2 regions of the Streptomyces durmitorensis genome follow, and region 1 is predicted to be linked to the other one. Evidence: riboswitches for the same ligand, from Rfam matches in the RefSeq annotation. Region 1 holds a riboswitch; the other holds the start of a gene.
The links. Region 1 has a riboswitch for cobalamin ahead of M4V62_RS05185 (energy-coupling factor ABC transporter permease). Riboswitches for the same ligand answer to the same signal wherever they lie in the genome.

Region 1 (7,547 bases):
CGCCAACTCCTCGGGGGTGCGCGGCCCTTCGCCCGCGACGTCGAGCAGCCCCTTGGTCCGCAGCAGCTCCGATACGGCGATCCCCCAGGGCAGGCGAAGGCCCGCCTGCGCCAGGAGGTCGCGGTGGGCCAGCATCTGCGCGACCGGTCCCGTACGCACCCCCGAGGGTGTGAGCAGCGCCGCGTCGTCGGCCCAGCGGAGGGCCAGATCGACGTCGTGGGTGGCCATGACCACGGTCGTCCCCGCGTCCCGCAGGCCTTGCAGGGTGTCCAGGAGGCGCTCTTGGCCGTCGGGGTCGAGCCCCGCCGTCGGCTCGTCGAGGATCAGTACGCGCGGCCGCATCGCCACGGCGCCGGCGATGGCCGTCCGCTTCCGCTGGCCGTAGGAGAGCAGATGCGTCGGCCGGTCCGCCAGGGCGCTGATGTCGAGCGCGGCGAGCGCCTCGGCGACCCGCGCCCGGACCTCGGCGTCGGAAAGACCCAGGTTCAGCGGCCCGAAGGACACGTCCTGCTCGACCGAGGCCGCGAACAGCTGGTCGTCCGGGTCCTGGACGACCAGCTGCACGGTGGTGCGCAGCCGGGTCAGACCCTTGCGGTCGTACGTCACGGGGGTGCCCCCGAGCGTCAATCCGCCCTGGTCCGGGCGGAGTCCGCCGCTCAGCAGCCGCATGAGGGTGGTCTTGCCGCTGCCGTTGCGGCCGAGGAGCGCAAGCGCGCGCCCCTCGGTGACGTCGAAGTCCAGGCCGCTGAGCACGGTGGGCCCTTCTTCGTACGCGTAGGAAGCGGCGCGCAGAGCGACCAGGGTCTCGCTCGCCTCTCGCTCGCGAGGAGCGCTCGGCTCGCTCATGGAAGAAGCCTTTCCAGTACGAGGGTGAGGGCCACCAGGCCCGTGAGGAGTACCGCGCTGACGGCCACGAAGCCCCGGGAGACCCTGGCGTCGGGCACGAGCACCCGCAGGGTTCCGTCGTAGCCACGCCCGGCGAGCCCGGCCTGCAATCGCGTCGCCCGGTCGAAGGCCCGCACGAACGCGGTGGCGCCGAGGCCGCCGAGGGAGCGCCAGGTGGCGGCCCGGGTGGTGTGGCCGAGGCGCGCGGCCTGCGCCTGCCGGATCCTGCTCATGGAGTCCAGGAGCAGGAAGCTCATGCGGTACATGACCAGGGCGACGTCCACGACCGGCGCCGGTACGCCCGCCTTCACCAGGCGGGGCAGCAGATCCGACATCGGTGTGGTGAAGGCGAAGAGCAGGACACCGAGCGAGGCCGCCGAGGTGCGCAGGAGCAGACCGCCGGCCCGCGCGGGGCCGCCGTCGGCCAGCGTGACGAACCCTTCGGGCCCGCCGAGTTGCACGATCAGGGTCAGGGCGCCGGTGACGCAGAAGCCGAGCGGCACGCGGTAGGCGCGCCACAGTTTGCGCGGCGGCACACCGGCGGGCCCGAGCAGCACGACGAGCGCGGCGACCAGGACCAGGGCGGCACCCGGCCAGGGCGGCAGGGAGACGGCAAGGACGGTGAGGCCGAGCCCGAGCACGGCCTTGTCCACGGGATGGCGGCGGCGCCAGCGACTGCTGTGCGCCGCCGCGTCGATGGGGAGCACGCCGGGTCAGACCTGCTCGGTCTCTGGCCGGGCGCCCTCCGCATCGGTTGTCTGCTCCGTGGGGGCGGATGCGGGGGCGGGTGCGGGTGCGGGTGCCTCCTGCGACCGTGCGATCTCCGCGCCCTGCCTGCGTCCCTTGCGCAGACCGAAGTAGTACGCGAGGACGCCCGCGCCCAGCGCCGCCTGCAGGGCGAAGAGCGCCGACTCGACCTCCCCGGAGGGGGGTTCGTACAGCGGCGAGAACCAGGGTTCGTAGTCCGGATTGATCTCGGTGATCGCGGTCTCGGCCTGGGCGTCGGCCCCGGCGAACGGCTCCTTCTCGTCGTCGCCGAGACCGAGCGCCAACGGCAGTACCGCGAGCGCGGCGACGATGAGGAGCAGCAGAGTGTTGATCTTCGCGTTCCGGCTCATCAGGCGCTGGCCCCCGTCTCCGTCGTCGTCTTCTCCGTCGCCGCGGTCTCCTCCGTCGTCGCGGTCTTCTCCGTCGTCGCCGTCTCCGTCGCCTTGGTGGCCGACCGCTTGCCCTGGAGGAGCACGCCGAGCCGCGTCAGCTCACCCTTGCTGGACTGCACGAGCAGCCGCATCACGATGACGGTGAGCAGTCCCTCGCTGACGGCCAGGGGGATCTGCGTGACGGCGAAGATGCCGCCGAACTTGCCCAGGGCGCCGATGAATCCGCTGCTGGGGTCGGGGAACGCCATGGCCAGCTGGACGCTGGTGACGCAGTACGTGGACAGGTCGGCGACGAACGCGCCGAAGAACACGGCGACCATGAGCGGCACGTCGTACCGCTTCAGGAGCCGGTAGACGGCGTATCCGGCCCATGGCCCGACGATCGCCATGGAGAACACGTTGGCGCCGAGCGTGGTGAGCCCGCCGTGGGCGAGCAGCAGGGCCTGGAACAGCAGGGTGATGGTGCCGAGCACCGTCATGATCGGCGGCCGGAACAGGATCGCGCCGAGCCCGGTTCCCGTCGGGTGCGAGCAACTGCCCGTGACGGAAGGGATTTTGAGTGCGGAAAGGACAAATGTGAAGGCACCGGAGGCTCCCAGGAGCAGGGTGCTCTCCGGGTGCTCCTTGACCTCACGGGTCAGGGAGCGGACTCCGTGGACGACGAACGGCGCGGACGCTACGCCCCAGGCGATCGCGTGCGCCGGTGGGAGGAAACCCTCGGCTATGTGCATGGCTAAGCAGACCCTCTCCAGCACCTCGTGGATGGACAACGTGCCTTGGCCGGTCTCCTGGCTGACGGGTCGTACCGACCGGACTCCGCCTTCCCGGGTGCGTGAGCACCCAGTGGCTGCCGCGAGGGCTGGAGCCGGACTTCCCGATCACAGTGGCGAGGGCCGCACCGGCATCACACCGGATTTCCCGTTCACCAAGGCGTGGTGACCTTAGTGCGCGACCGAGATTCCTGACAACTTGCGGGACCACCGCAGCTGTGGCACGCGCGAGCGCACACGACCAGGGCGTACGCCCCTGGTCAGCCCCTGTGCCCGGTGCGTGCACACCTGGCGCGCGCCACGCCTTCTTCGGGCGTCGGGGAGCGGGTGGAGGGTCAAGAGTGCGTGAAGCCGGGCTGTCGCTTCTCGACGAAGGCGGCCATCCCCTCCTTCTGGTCCGCGGTCGCGAACACGGCGTGGAAAAGGCGGCGTTCGAAGCGGACGCCCTCCGCGAGGGTCGTCTCGAAGGCGCGTGACACCGCCTCCTTCGCCATCATCGCGACGGGCAGGGACATCCCCGCGACGGTCTCGGCGACGGCGAGTGCCTCGCCGACGAGATCACCGGCGGGCACCACCCGGGAGACGAGCCCGGCCCGCTCAGCCTCGTCGGCGTCCATGGTCCTGCCGGTCAGACACATCTCCATGGCCTTGGCCTTCCCCACCGCTCGGGTCAGCCGCTGCGAGCCGCCGATGCCGGGGATGACGCCCAGTTTGATCTCGGGCTGTCCGAACACGGCGGTGTCGGCGGCCAGCAGGATGTCGCACAGCATGGCCAGCTCGCAGCCTCCGCCGAGCGCGTAACCAGAGACGGCCGCGACCGTCGGCGTGCGCAGCGCCCCGAGCCGGTCCCAGGCGGTGAACCAGTCGCTGAGGTACATGTCCATGTAGCTCTGGGGCCGCATCTCCTTGATGTCGGCCCCGGCGGCGAACGCCTTCGGTGATCCGGTGAGGACGATGCAGCCGATGCCCGGGTCCCGGTCCAGGTCAGCCGTCGCGGCGACGATCTCGTTCATCACTTGGAGGTTGAGTGCGTTCAGGGACTTGGGGCGGTCGAGCGTGAGCAGCGCGGTGCGGCCTTTCCGCTCGATGCGGATCGTCTCGTACGACTCCGTGGCCTCAGCCGTCTCCGCGGTCTCCGCGGTCTCCGTGGTCTCCGTGGTCTCCGTGGTCATGCGTCGTCCCCGTCCCCTGCCTTGTGGTGCCTGATGGTGTTGACGATCCCGGAGAAGTCCTGGTCCGCTCCGGCTCCCTGCGCGTAAGTGGCGTACAACTCAGCCGCCTTGAGGCCGAGTTGGGCGTCGATCCCACTGGCTGCAAGGGCGTTGGCCGCCAGGCCGAGGTCCTTGGCCATCAGCGGGGCGGCGAACCCGGGGCGGTAGTCGCGGTTGGCGGGGCTGCCCGGGACGGGGCCCGGCACCGGACAGTTGACGGTCAGGGCCCAGCACTGGCCGGACGCGGTCGACGCCACGTCGAACAGGGCCTGAGGGGAGAGGCCGAGGCTCTCGCCGAGTACGAACGCCTCGCTCACCGCGATCATCGAGACCCCGAGGATCATGTTGTTGCAGATCTTCGCGGCCTGACCCGCGCCGGGCCCGCCGCAGTGCACCGCCTTCCTGCCCATGACCGTCAGGAGCGGCTCGGCCTCGGCGAACTCGGCTTCGCCGCCGCCCGCCATGAAGGTGAGCGTGCCGGCCTCGGCGCCCACCACTCCCCCGGAGACCGGGGCGTCCAGCGTCCGCATCCCGGCCGCGACCGCAGCCTCGTGCGCGCTGCGCGCGTCGGCCACGTCGATGGTCGAGCAGTCGATGAACAGCGTGCCCGGCCGCGCGGCGGCCAGGAGCCCCTCCTCGCGGTAGAGGCCGAGCACGTGCCGTCCCGCGGGCAGCATGGTGATCACCACGTCCGCCGCCGCTGCGGCCCGTGCCGATGATCCGGCCGCCTCCACGCCGTTCTCGACGGCCGCGGTGAGCAGGTCGGGCATCAGGTCGTGGCCGAGGACGCGATGCCCCGCCCCGGCGAGGTTGGCGGCCATCGGACCGCCCATGTGACCTAGGCCGATGAATCCGATCGTGCGCTTGCCGTTCACCACGCCACCTCCTGTGGGGCCGAGGCCAGGTCGAGTTCGCCTCCGGCGGGCGGGGCGAAGTAGCGCTCCACGTCCGCGCCGCCGACCTCGGCCAGGGTGGCCGGGGCCCAGCGGGGGCTGCGGTCCTTGTCGATGACCTGGGCGCGGATCCCCTCGGCCAGGTCGTGCGAGGCGAGCGCGGCGCAGGAGATCCGGTACTCCTGCTCCAGGACGCGCTCCAACGGGCCGAGCCGCCGTGCGCAGCGCAGTGCGGCGAGCGTGACCTTCAGGGCGGTGGGCGACTTGGCGGCGAGGGTGTCGGCCGCCTCCGCGGCGGCGCGTGCTCCATGGCCGCGCAGCCGGGCGAAGATCTCCTCCACCGTGCCGGCGGCGTAGCAGTCGTCGATCCAGGAGCGATGCCCGGCCAGCTCACCGTGCGGCACCTGGCGCACGTAAGGCCGGAGCGCGTCCCACACCGGTCGCGCGGCGAGGTCGTCGAGGAGCCGGGGCAGGTCCCCGCTGGGCACGAAATGGTCGGCGAGCCCGCAGAGCAAGGCGTCGCCCGCGCCGATCTGTGCGCCGGTGAGCGCCAGATGGGTGCCCAGTTCACCGGGCGCGAGGGCCAGCAGGTAGGTGCCGCCCACATCGGGCGCGAAGCCGATGCCGGTCTCCGGCATCGCGATGCGGGAGCGCTCGGTGACGATGCGGACGTCGCCGTGCGCGGAGACACCGACGCCGCCGCCCATCACGATCCCGTCCATCAGGGCGACGTACGGCTTGGGGTAGCGGGCGATGCGGGCGTTGAGCCGGTACTCGTCGCGCCAGAAGTCGGCGGATGCGGTCGTCCCGGCGCGCGCGTCCTCGTAGATGGAGCGGATGTCGCCGCCCGCGCACAGGCCGCGTCCGCCCGCGCCTTGGATGATCACGGTCTGTACGTCCGGGTCGTCCTCCCAGGCGGTGAGCGCCTCGTCGACGCGCCGCACCATGGCGTGAGTGAGGGCGTTGAGGGCCTGGGGCCGGTTGAGCGTGAGGTGGGCCGCGTGGCCCTCGGTACGGAGCAGGACGAAGTCCTCGGCCGCGGTCACCGCAGCGGCTCCGTCAGGCCTCGGGCCACGATGACGCGCATGATCTCGTTGGTTCCTTCCAGGATCTGGTGGACGCGGAGGTCGCGGACGATCTTCTCGATGCCGTACTCGTTCAAGTAGCCGTAGCCTCCGTGGAGTTGCAGGGCACGATCGGCGACGGAGTAGCCGGTGTCGGTGGCGAAGCGTTTGGCCATCGCGCACAGCTGCGGCGCCTGTGGGTCCCGGCGGTCCAGGGCCTGGGCGGCCTGGTGGACCAGGGCGCGGGCGGCGGCGAGTTCGGTCGCCATGTCGGCGAGGCGGAACTGCAGGCCCTGCGCGTCGAGGAGCCGGGCGCCGAAGGCCTCCCGGTCGGCGAGGTACGACAGGCTCTTGTTGAGGGCGCTGCGGGCGCCGCCCAGGGAGCAGGCGGCGATGCCGAGCCTGCCGCCGTTCAGGCCGCTCATGGCGATGCGGAAGCCGTCGCCCACAGGGCCGAGCAGCCGGTCGGCGGGCACCCGCACGCCGTCGAGGACGACCTGCCGGGTGGGCTGGGCGTTCCAGCCCATCTTCTTCTCGTTGGGGCCGAACGAGAGCCCGGGATCGTCTCGTTCGACGACGAACGCGGAGATCCCGCGGGGCCCTTCTGCGTCGGTGCGCGCCATGACGACGTACACCTGCGCGGCGCCCGCACCGGAGATGAACTGCTTGACCCCGCTCAGGACATAGTCGTCGCCGTCGCGCACGGCCCGGGTGCGCAGGGAACCGGCATCCGATCCGGCGCCCGGTTCGGTGAGGCAGTAGCTGCCGAGATCGTCCATGGAGCACAGGCGGGGCAGCCACCGTGCCCGTTGCTCCTGGTCGCCGTAGGTGTCGATCATCCAGGCGACCATGTTGTGGATGGAGAGGTAGCCCGCGATGGACGGGCAGCCGGAGGCGAGTGCCTCGAAGACGAGGACACCGTCGGCCCGGGTCAGACCGCTGCCGCCCGCGTCCTCCCGTACGTACACGCCGCCGAGCCCGAGCCCGGCCGCCTTGCGCAGTACGTCGAGGGGGAAGTGCTTGTCCTGGTCCCACTGCACGGCGCGGGGGGCCAGATGGTCCTCCGCGAAGTCGAGCGTGGTCTCGACGAGGGCCTGTTGGTCCTGGCTGAGCGAGGTGGTGGTCATGGCGCTCATCCCATGGTGGGCAGGGTGAAGCTCGCGCCTTCCCTGGCCCCCGAGGGCCAGCGCGAGGTGACGGTCTTGGTGCGGGTGTAGAAGCGGATGGCGTCCGGGCCGTGCTGGTTGAGGTCGCCGAAGCCGGAGCGCTTCCAGCCGCCGAAGGTGTGGTAGGCCACGGGGACCGGGATGGGGACGTTGACGCCGACCATTCCGGTGTCGACCCGGCGGGTGAAGTCGCGGGCGGTGTCGCCGTCCCTGGTGAAGATCGCGACCCCGTTTCCGTACGGGTGCTCGCTGGGCAGGCGCAGGGCCTGCTCGTAGTCGGCGGCCCGTACGACGCACAGGACGGGGCCGAAGATCTCCTCGCGGTAGATCCGCATCCGCGGGCTGACCCGGTCGAAGAGCGAGGCTCCGGCGAAGAAGCCGTTCTCGTGGTCCGCCAG
Region 2 (7,547 bases), 4.9 Mb from region 1:
CGTCGAGAACATCGCCCTCCAGGTGCCCGCGGGGGTCACGAAAGCCCAGGTCCGCTTCCGGTACACCGGCGGCAACAACTGGTACTGGGTGATCGACGGGGTCACGATCACCGCTTCCTGATTAGGCTGTGGGGCGTCGGCACACAGTCGTCCCGGCGCCCCACAGTGAACTCGCTCAACGCAGACCGCAGGAGTGCACCCCATGGCAGAGCGCAAGCCCATCGAATCGTGGCTCACCGACATGGACGGCGTGCTCATCCACGAGGGCGTTCCGATCCCCGGCGCCGACGCCTTCATCAAGAGGCTCCGGGAGTCCGGGAAGCCCTTCCTGGTCCTGACGAACAACTCGATCTACACCGCGCGCGACCTCCAGGCCCGCCTGAACCGCATGGGTCTCGAAGTTCCCGTGGAGAACATCTGGACCTCGGCGCTCGCCACCGCGAAGTTCCTGGACGACCAGCGGCCCGGCGGCACGGCGTACGTCATCGGCGAGGCGGGGCTCACCACCGCCCTGCACGACATCGGGTACGTCCTGACGGACCACGACCCGGACTACGTGGTCCTCGGCGAGACCCGTACGTACTCCTTCGAGGCCATGACCAAGGCCGTACGGCTGATCAACGGCGGGGCCCGCTTCATCTGCACGAACCCGGACGAGACCGGGCCCTCCACGGAGGGACCCCTGCCCGCGACCGGGGCCGTCGCCGCGCTGATCACCAAGGCCACAGGTCGCAACCCGTACTTCGCGGGCAAGCCGAACCCCTTGATGATGCGCACGGGCCTGAACGCCATCGGGGCGCACTCGGAGACCAGCGCCATGATCGGCGACCGCATGGACACCGATGTCCTCGCCGGTCTTGAGGCCGGGATGGAGACCTTCCTGGTGCTCACCGGTCTGACCTCCCGGAAGGACATCGATCAGCACCCGTTCCGGCCCTCGAACGTCGTGGACTCCATCGCTGATCTCGTCGACCGGGTCTGACGCGCGCACCACCCGTTTGCCGCACACGGGAGGCGTGGCACGGCGACGCGCGTGAACCTCGAAACAGGAGGTTCACGATGCGTAGAGGAACACTCACCCTGCGTGGCATAGCCGGGGCGGCTGTCCTCGCCGCGCTCCCCGTCGTCGCCGCCACTCCCGCGCACGCCCATGACGAGGGCAAAGTGCATGCCACGGTCACCCCGTCCAGTGCGGATCCCGGGGCCAAGGTCGAGATCAGCGTCACGGGCTGTGACGGGACGACCGGGTCGGCCGGGTCCGGCGCGTTCACGGGGGACGCGAAGCTCACCGGCAGGGACGGCGACAAGTACTCGCTGAACGGCTCCGCCAAGATCAGGGACGGCGTCGAGGGTTCGTACGACGTGACCGTCATCTGCGACGGCCACCCCCACCAGGGCGTGGGCACCGTGCAGGTCGGCCGGCATCAGCAGGAGCCCGTATCGCCGGTCCGCGCGGGCGGCGGCGGCACCGCGCAGCTCGCCGCGCACAGCCAGGAGGCGGGGCCCGGCACCCGGCACGCGGTGATCGGCCTGGTGCTCGCCGGGGTGGCGGCCGTGGCCGTGGCGTTCCGCAGCGTCCGCCGGCGCCGCTCCGAGTGACGGGTGGCGGCCGACGTGTCGGGCCATGAGAAGCCGGCGGGGCAGCCGGCCGGGCACGGGCGATTCCTCACCGGGGTCGCCTGGGCGCTGCTGCTCGTGGGGCTCTGGCTGTGGGGCAGCGAGATCACGGACGTACGCGGCGGTGTCTCGGAGCCCACGACCGGTGACGTCGCCGCGGTGGGGCGGCCGTTCGGTGTCGAACTCCCGGACGCGCACAAGCCGTTGGGCGCCGCCAAGCCGCAGCGCGTGGATGTCCCCTCGCTGAAGGTGCGGGCACCCGTGGTCGTCCGCGGGCTCGATCAGGACGGCGCCATCGATCCGCCGCCGTTCGAGGAGGCGGGCTCCGTCGGCTGGTACGGCGGCGGTACGCGCCCCGGCGCCGCGGGCACCTCCCTGTTCGTCGGCCACGTCGACACCGAGACGCGCCCCGCGGTCTTCTACGACCTCAGCGCCATGCGGCCCGGCGAGAAGGTCCGGGTGGCCCGCGACGACGGCTCGGTCGCGGAGTTCACCGTGGACGACGTCCAGGTCCTCAGCCGGGACCGCTTCGACGCGAAGAAGGCGTACGGCCCCCACGAGGAGGGCCGCGCCGAGCTGCGCCTGATCACGTGCGGCGGCACGTTCGACCGGGCGAGCAAGACGTACTCGGCGAACGTGGTGGTGTCCGCCTACCTCACCGGGGTGGGGCGGTAGGGGTGGCGCCGGGGCGCGAGGGCACTCCCGCCGTCCTCGCGCCCACGGTGGCACCCCTGGCGGCCCCTTCCCGGAAGGACCGCAGGCCAAGGCCTCCGAAGACCGCCGCGAACACGGCCCACAACAGGGCGTGCGAGGCGACCGAGAGGACGCGGAAGTCCCACAGGAGCGTCGCGTCCACCGGGACCGGGTCGGGGTTGTCCGGGAGGAGGAAGAGCGCGGTGAGGACGGCGACCGTCGTGAGGGCCGCCGCGATCTGCCTCGCCGGTACGGATCTGGCCGTCAGGCGTACGTACACCTGCCGGGCCAGGAACATGCCGAGGACGCCGATCGCGACGGAGGCGAGCCACAGCGCCTGCCGCTCGCCGACCGTGCCCGAGTCGCCGACGCCCGGCGGGTTCGCCGGGTAGCGCAGACCGGGCAGCAGGGAGACGGCGAGGAACGCGGCTCCCGCGAAGGCGAGGGCCCGCGGCCATGGGCTCGCGTGCGGGTCGCGGCGGTGCACCAGGGCGTACGCCACGGCGAAGAGGACGCCGATGGCCAGACCGGCGACGACCGCGGAGACCACGAGCCCCGCGTGCTGGGTGGAGCGCGTGAACAGCTCCTCGTGGTGCTGTGCCGCCTGAGCGGCGCCGTGCGCGTGCTCCTCGGCCGCCGCGCGCTTCTCCTCGGCGCGGATCGCCCGGTCCATCAGCGGCTCGGTGAGGAGCAGGGAGAAGAGACCGGCCGCGAGGCCCGCCGCTCCTCCCGCCACGAGACCGCGGCCGAGCAGGGGCAGGACAGGTGAGGACGGGGGAGGCGGGGGAGAGGACGCAGGGGATGGCATGGCGCCGTGTCCGTCCCCGGTCAGTGGCACGGGGCACCGAAGAGGTGCCTGCCGTCGTGGGCGAACTCGTGCAGATAGCTGCCGGTCGCGGAGATCAGCGAGCCGTTGTCGAAGAAGACCGCGTAGAGCGCGATCAGCGCGACGATGACCGCGGCCGAGGCGATGAGCCAGTCGCGGGTGTGGACCGTGGCGGCCTGGACCGCCGTCCTGTCGGTGCCCGATGCTGCGGTGTGCAGTGACATGTCGAAGGGCCTCCTCTGGGGTTTCCACGCCCCGAAGCAGGAGTACGACGGCTCAGTTCCTGACTTCCGCACCCCAGGCTGGCGTGCGGTCACAGTGGCGGGCCCGCCCCGGAATCGCACCGGGTTCCTGTCAACCATCGCCTCGATGTGTGGACTTGTCGCCCGGAGAGTCCCAGTTGGTCATGGACACTGTCAATGGAACCTGTATCAGGACAACCCGGCCCGGTCGGCGGCCCGCTCCCCCCGGAGCCGTCGACCGGGCTGGTCCTCGACCGCGCGCGCACGAGCTGCGGGAGTAACCCGGCGCCGGCGCGGGAGGTTCGGTGACCAACCCCGCAGTGCGGGATGGACGATCAGGCCGGGGGCTTGGGCCGTTGTGACGACTCTAGAACGGATGAGCGCTGGAGCCTAGGGGTGGATTGACGCCAAGTCGTGATCCGATTCCTCTCTGTGATCATCGCAGGTGATGATGGTCCTCGGAGCGGCCGTCAGGAAGGTTCGGACCAACTGCCGCGCAGTGCGGCGTCGTCGAGCGATCCCTTGATCACTTCGGTGGCGACCACCTCCATGACCAGCCGTTCTCTGCGCGCGTACCGCCGCAGCGCGTCAAAGGCCTCGTCGACACCGGTGTGCCAGCGTTCGGCGAGTATGCCCTTGGCCTGTTCGATGCGTATACGGCTGGTCAGAGCGCCCTGGAGCTGTATCGCGAGAACCCGATACTCCGTGTAGGCACGGTGGTTGTGCAGGCCTACCGCTGCGGCGTCGGCGATCGCCTGCGCCAGACGCAACTCCCCGTCGGTGTGGCGGGTCCGGGAGTTCTCGGGCACGAAGACGTTCAGCGCGCCGAGCAGTGTCTCGCGCTGCCGCAGCGGGACCGCGTACGTCATCCCGATGCCGCGGCGGCGGGCCAGCGCCGTGAACTCCGGCCAGCGGTCGGCGGGTTCGTCCGCCGCGAGCCGCACGGGCGGCACCGCGAGGCCCGTGCCGAGGCTCTCCACGCAGGGCCCACCGCTCTGCTGGGCCCCTAGCAGGTCGAGCGCCAGGTCCCGGGGGTGGCCCCCGGCGGCCACCCCCGGCGTGCCGGTGCCGTCGAAGATGACGCCGGCGGCAGTGGCGTCGAGCAGCTCCACGCAGTGGCCCGCGACCCGGCTCAGGTAGCGCTCCGGGTCGAAGTCGTCGTCCAGAGTGTTGGTGGTCTCCACCAGGACTTCGGCCAGCCGTAGTTCAGAGGTGTGATCCCGCATGATCTCCTCCCCAAGAGCGCCACCCCGCGCACTGCGCCTACCCCCGGGCGCCGGGCTGTAACAGGTATCCAACAGCTCTCCGCAGCGGACGGGCGGGCCTCGTGGGCCGGGAGTGCGTATGTCAGGATTGAGAATCGGACAGTGCACCCAAGGGGGAGTGGATGTACCACAAAGGCACCGGCCGCGGTCATCGGATCGCGGCCCGGGGGGTGAAGGCTGCGGCGGCGTTTGCGGGGGCTGCGCTGCTGCTGTCGGGGTGCTCCTCCGATGACGGTTCGGGCAACGAGGAGTCGTCGGGGAACCCGGTCGAGCAACAGCCGAAGGGCACCGACCCGTACTGGGTCAACCCGGACGGCAACGCGGCCAAGCAGGTCGCCACGTACGAGAAGGACGGCAAGAAGGACGACGCCGAGCTGATCCGCAAGATCGCCGAGCAGCCCGTCGCGGAGTGGATCATCCCGGAGAACGCGGAGGACCAGGCGCGCGGTTTCACCGAGGCCGCCCAGAAGGCCGACCGTGACGCCCTGTTGGTCCTCTACAACATCCCGCACCGCGACTGCGGCCAGTACTCGGGCGGCGGCGCGGCCGACGGCAACGCCTACCGCACCTTCATCGACCAGGTGGCGAAGGGCATCGGTGACCGCAACGCCACGGTCATCCTGGAGCCGGACGCGGTGCTCCACATGGTCGACAACTGCACGCCGGAGGAGTTTCACGAGGAGCGGTACGACCTCCTCAAGGGTGCCATCGAGAAGCTCAAGTCCCTGAAGAACACCAAGGTGTACCTGGACGCGGGCAACGCGGGCTGGAAGAACCCCGACTCGCTCTGGGAGCCCCTGAAGTGGTCGGGCGTCGAGCAGGCCGACGGCTTCTCGGTGAACGTCTCGAACTTCCAGACGACCGAGGCCAGCACGGAGTTCGGCAAGAAGCTGTCGGCGAAGATCGGCAACAAGCCGTTCGTCATCGACACCGCGCGCAACGGCAACGGCGCGTACACCAAGGGCAAGGACACCTGGTGCAACCCGCCGGGCCGCGCGCTCGGCGAGGCGCCCACCACCAAGACCGATGACCCGCTGGTCGACGCGTATCTGTGGGTCAAGCGACCCGGTGAGTCCGACGGCACCTGTCGCGGTGGGCCCAAGGCGGGGGCCTGGTGGCCCGAGTACGCGCTGAAGCTGGCGGAGGGCGCCAAGTAATAGCGCGAGTCACTTAAAAGCCGCAGTCGCGTCTGCCGGGATCTCGGCTGATGCGACTGCGGCTTTCTTCGTGGTTGCTCGCGCCCCGCGGCGGAGCCGCATATAGACACAGCCCCGCGCCCCTTACGGGGCTACGGAATGTGGACCCACTGAGCCTTGCTCGGGGTGCCCTGATCATCCGTCACGAACAGCATGTACCAGCCGGACTCCACCAGGCTCCGCTCCTTGGGGATCGTCACCGTGACGCCGTTCGCCGACTTCTTCAGGTCGAGGGCGACGGACGTCTGGTCGATGTCGGTGACGTGCGTCGAGGCGCTCGGCCTGATCAAGCGGGCCGTCTTGATGGACGAGGCGTGCTGGGTCTTGTAGGTGCCCGACCCGCCGCGCTTGATCTCCTTCGGGCCGCCGGTCAGCGTGGGCTGCGAGCCCTGGTACAGATACGGCGGGGTGTAGATCTCGATGCGCTGCTCGAACTCTCCGGGCTTGGTGTTGGCCTTGTCGGAGTAGAGCGAGTCGGAGCCGAAGAACATCACGCGGCCGTCGGGCAGCAGGATCGAGCCCGAGTGGTAGTTGCGGCCGACCTCCGGGTCCGCGACCCGCCGCATGTTGCCGGTCTTGGCGTCGTAGATCCGCGCCTGCTTGATGTTCGAGTCACCGCGGCCGCGGTAGTCCTCGGAGCCGCCGGATATGAGCACCGTGTCGTCGGGCAGGGTCGAGGCCTGCGGGTAACGGGTGCCCTTCTCCAGCTCGGGGCCGTCCTCGAACTTCGGGTCGTCCTCCAGGAGGTCGACGATGCGGGTCTTCTTGCTGGACTTCTTGGACTCGCCGACACCGCCGCCGCCGATGACCATGTACTTCTGGTCCTGCGCGGGCGGCAGCTCCACCGTGTTGGAGGTCTCCAGGAGGTTCGGGTCGCTCATCCCCGGAATCCCCTTCCAGCTGCCCTTGGTCTCCAGGTCCCAGGTGCCGGGCTTGCGGCCGACGTCGTCAGGGCCGTACCCCGCGTTCGAGCCCGAGTAGAAGAGCCTGCCGCTCTGCAGCTGGAAGACGGCCGGGTAGGTCGGGAACTGGCGGACCTGCTTGGTGTAGGTCCACTTCTTGGTCTTGGGGTCGTACAGCTCGTTCTTGCCCGGGACCAGCTGGCCGATCTCGTCGAGGCCGGAGAGGCTGAGCACCTTGCCGTCCGAGAGCGTGGTCAGCGTGGGGTACCAGCGGGCCTCGTTCATCGGGTCGACCTTGATGTACTTCTCGGCGACCGGGTCGAACTCGAAGGCGTCCTTGATCCCCTGGAAGTCCTTCTTGTCCAGGGCGAGCTTCTGCGCGATGCCGTACGTGTTGCGGGTGGCGGCGCCCTTGAGGCCCTGCACGCGGTAGTTGTCCTGCGTGCCGGTCTCGTGCTTCGTGCCGCTCTGCTGCGCCTCCACGTACACCCGGCCGAGGCCCGGTTCGTTGCGCACGAACGCACCGGTCGCCTTGTCGAAGACCTTCTTCGCGCGCTCGACGACGACCGGGTCCTTGGAGACGAACGTCTTGCCGTTCTTCTTGCCGGTGAACTTCGTGCCCGCCGGCAGCGTGATCGGCTTGTCCGGGTCCTCGTTGTGCACCACCATCAGGCCGCCCGCCTTGGTGATGTCGCCCTTGAGCTTCTCGTAGCGCTGGGTGCCGCCGGCTATCAGGAGGTTGCCGTTGGCGAGCTGGGTGTGGCCGGTGCAGAAGAGGTCGACGGGCGTCTTGATCTTCTTGATCG

Region 2: another riboswitch for cobalamin. It lies ahead of M4V62_RS26620 (CbtB domain-containing protein); the one in region 1 lies ahead of M4V62_RS05185 (energy-coupling factor ABC transporter permease).

Annotation. Positions count from the first base shown of each region.
Region 1 covers NZ_CP097289.1:1,084,532-1,092,078, forward strand. The annotation lists gene M4V62_RS05170 (energy-coupling factor ABC transporter ATP-binding protein) at 1-846, opposite strand, end outside; gene cbiQ (cobalt ECF transporter T component CbiQ) at 843-1,592, opposite strand; gene M4V62_RS05180 (energy-coupling factor ABC transporter substrate-binding protein) at 1,599-2,003, opposite strand; gene M4V62_RS05185 (energy-coupling factor ABC transporter permease) at 2,003-2,776, opposite strand; cobalamin riboswitch at 2,807-2,990, opposite strand; gene M4V62_RS05190 (enoyl-CoA hydratase) at 3,151-3,987, opposite strand; gene mmsB (3-hydroxyisobutyrate dehydrogenase) at 3,984-4,859, opposite strand; gene M4V62_RS05200 (enoyl-CoA hydratase/isomerase family protein) at 4,898-5,965, opposite strand; gene M4V62_RS05205 (acyl-CoA dehydrogenase family protein) at 5,962-7,110, opposite strand; gene M4V62_RS05210 (CoA-acylating methylmalonate-semialdehyde dehydrogenase) at 7,116-7,547, opposite strand, start outside.
Region 2 covers NZ_CP097289.1:5,941,506-5,949,052, forward strand. The annotation lists gene M4V62_RS26595 (alkaline phosphatase family protein) at 1-121, shown strand, start outside; gene M4V62_RS26600 (HAD-IIA family hydrolase) at 203-982, shown strand; gene M4V62_RS26605 (hypothetical protein) at 1,060-1,599, shown strand; gene M4V62_RS26610 (class F sortase) at 1,615-2,292, shown strand; gene M4V62_RS26615 (CbtA family protein) at 2,273-3,118, opposite strand; gene M4V62_RS26620 (CbtB domain-containing protein) at 3,139-3,360, opposite strand; cobalamin riboswitch at 3,393-3,514, opposite strand; gene M4V62_RS26625 (ANTAR domain-containing protein) at 3,849-4,604, opposite strand; gene M4V62_RS26630 (glycoside hydrolase family 6 protein) at 4,766-5,800, shown strand; gene glxA (radical copper oxidase GlxA) at 5,932-7,547, opposite strand, start outside.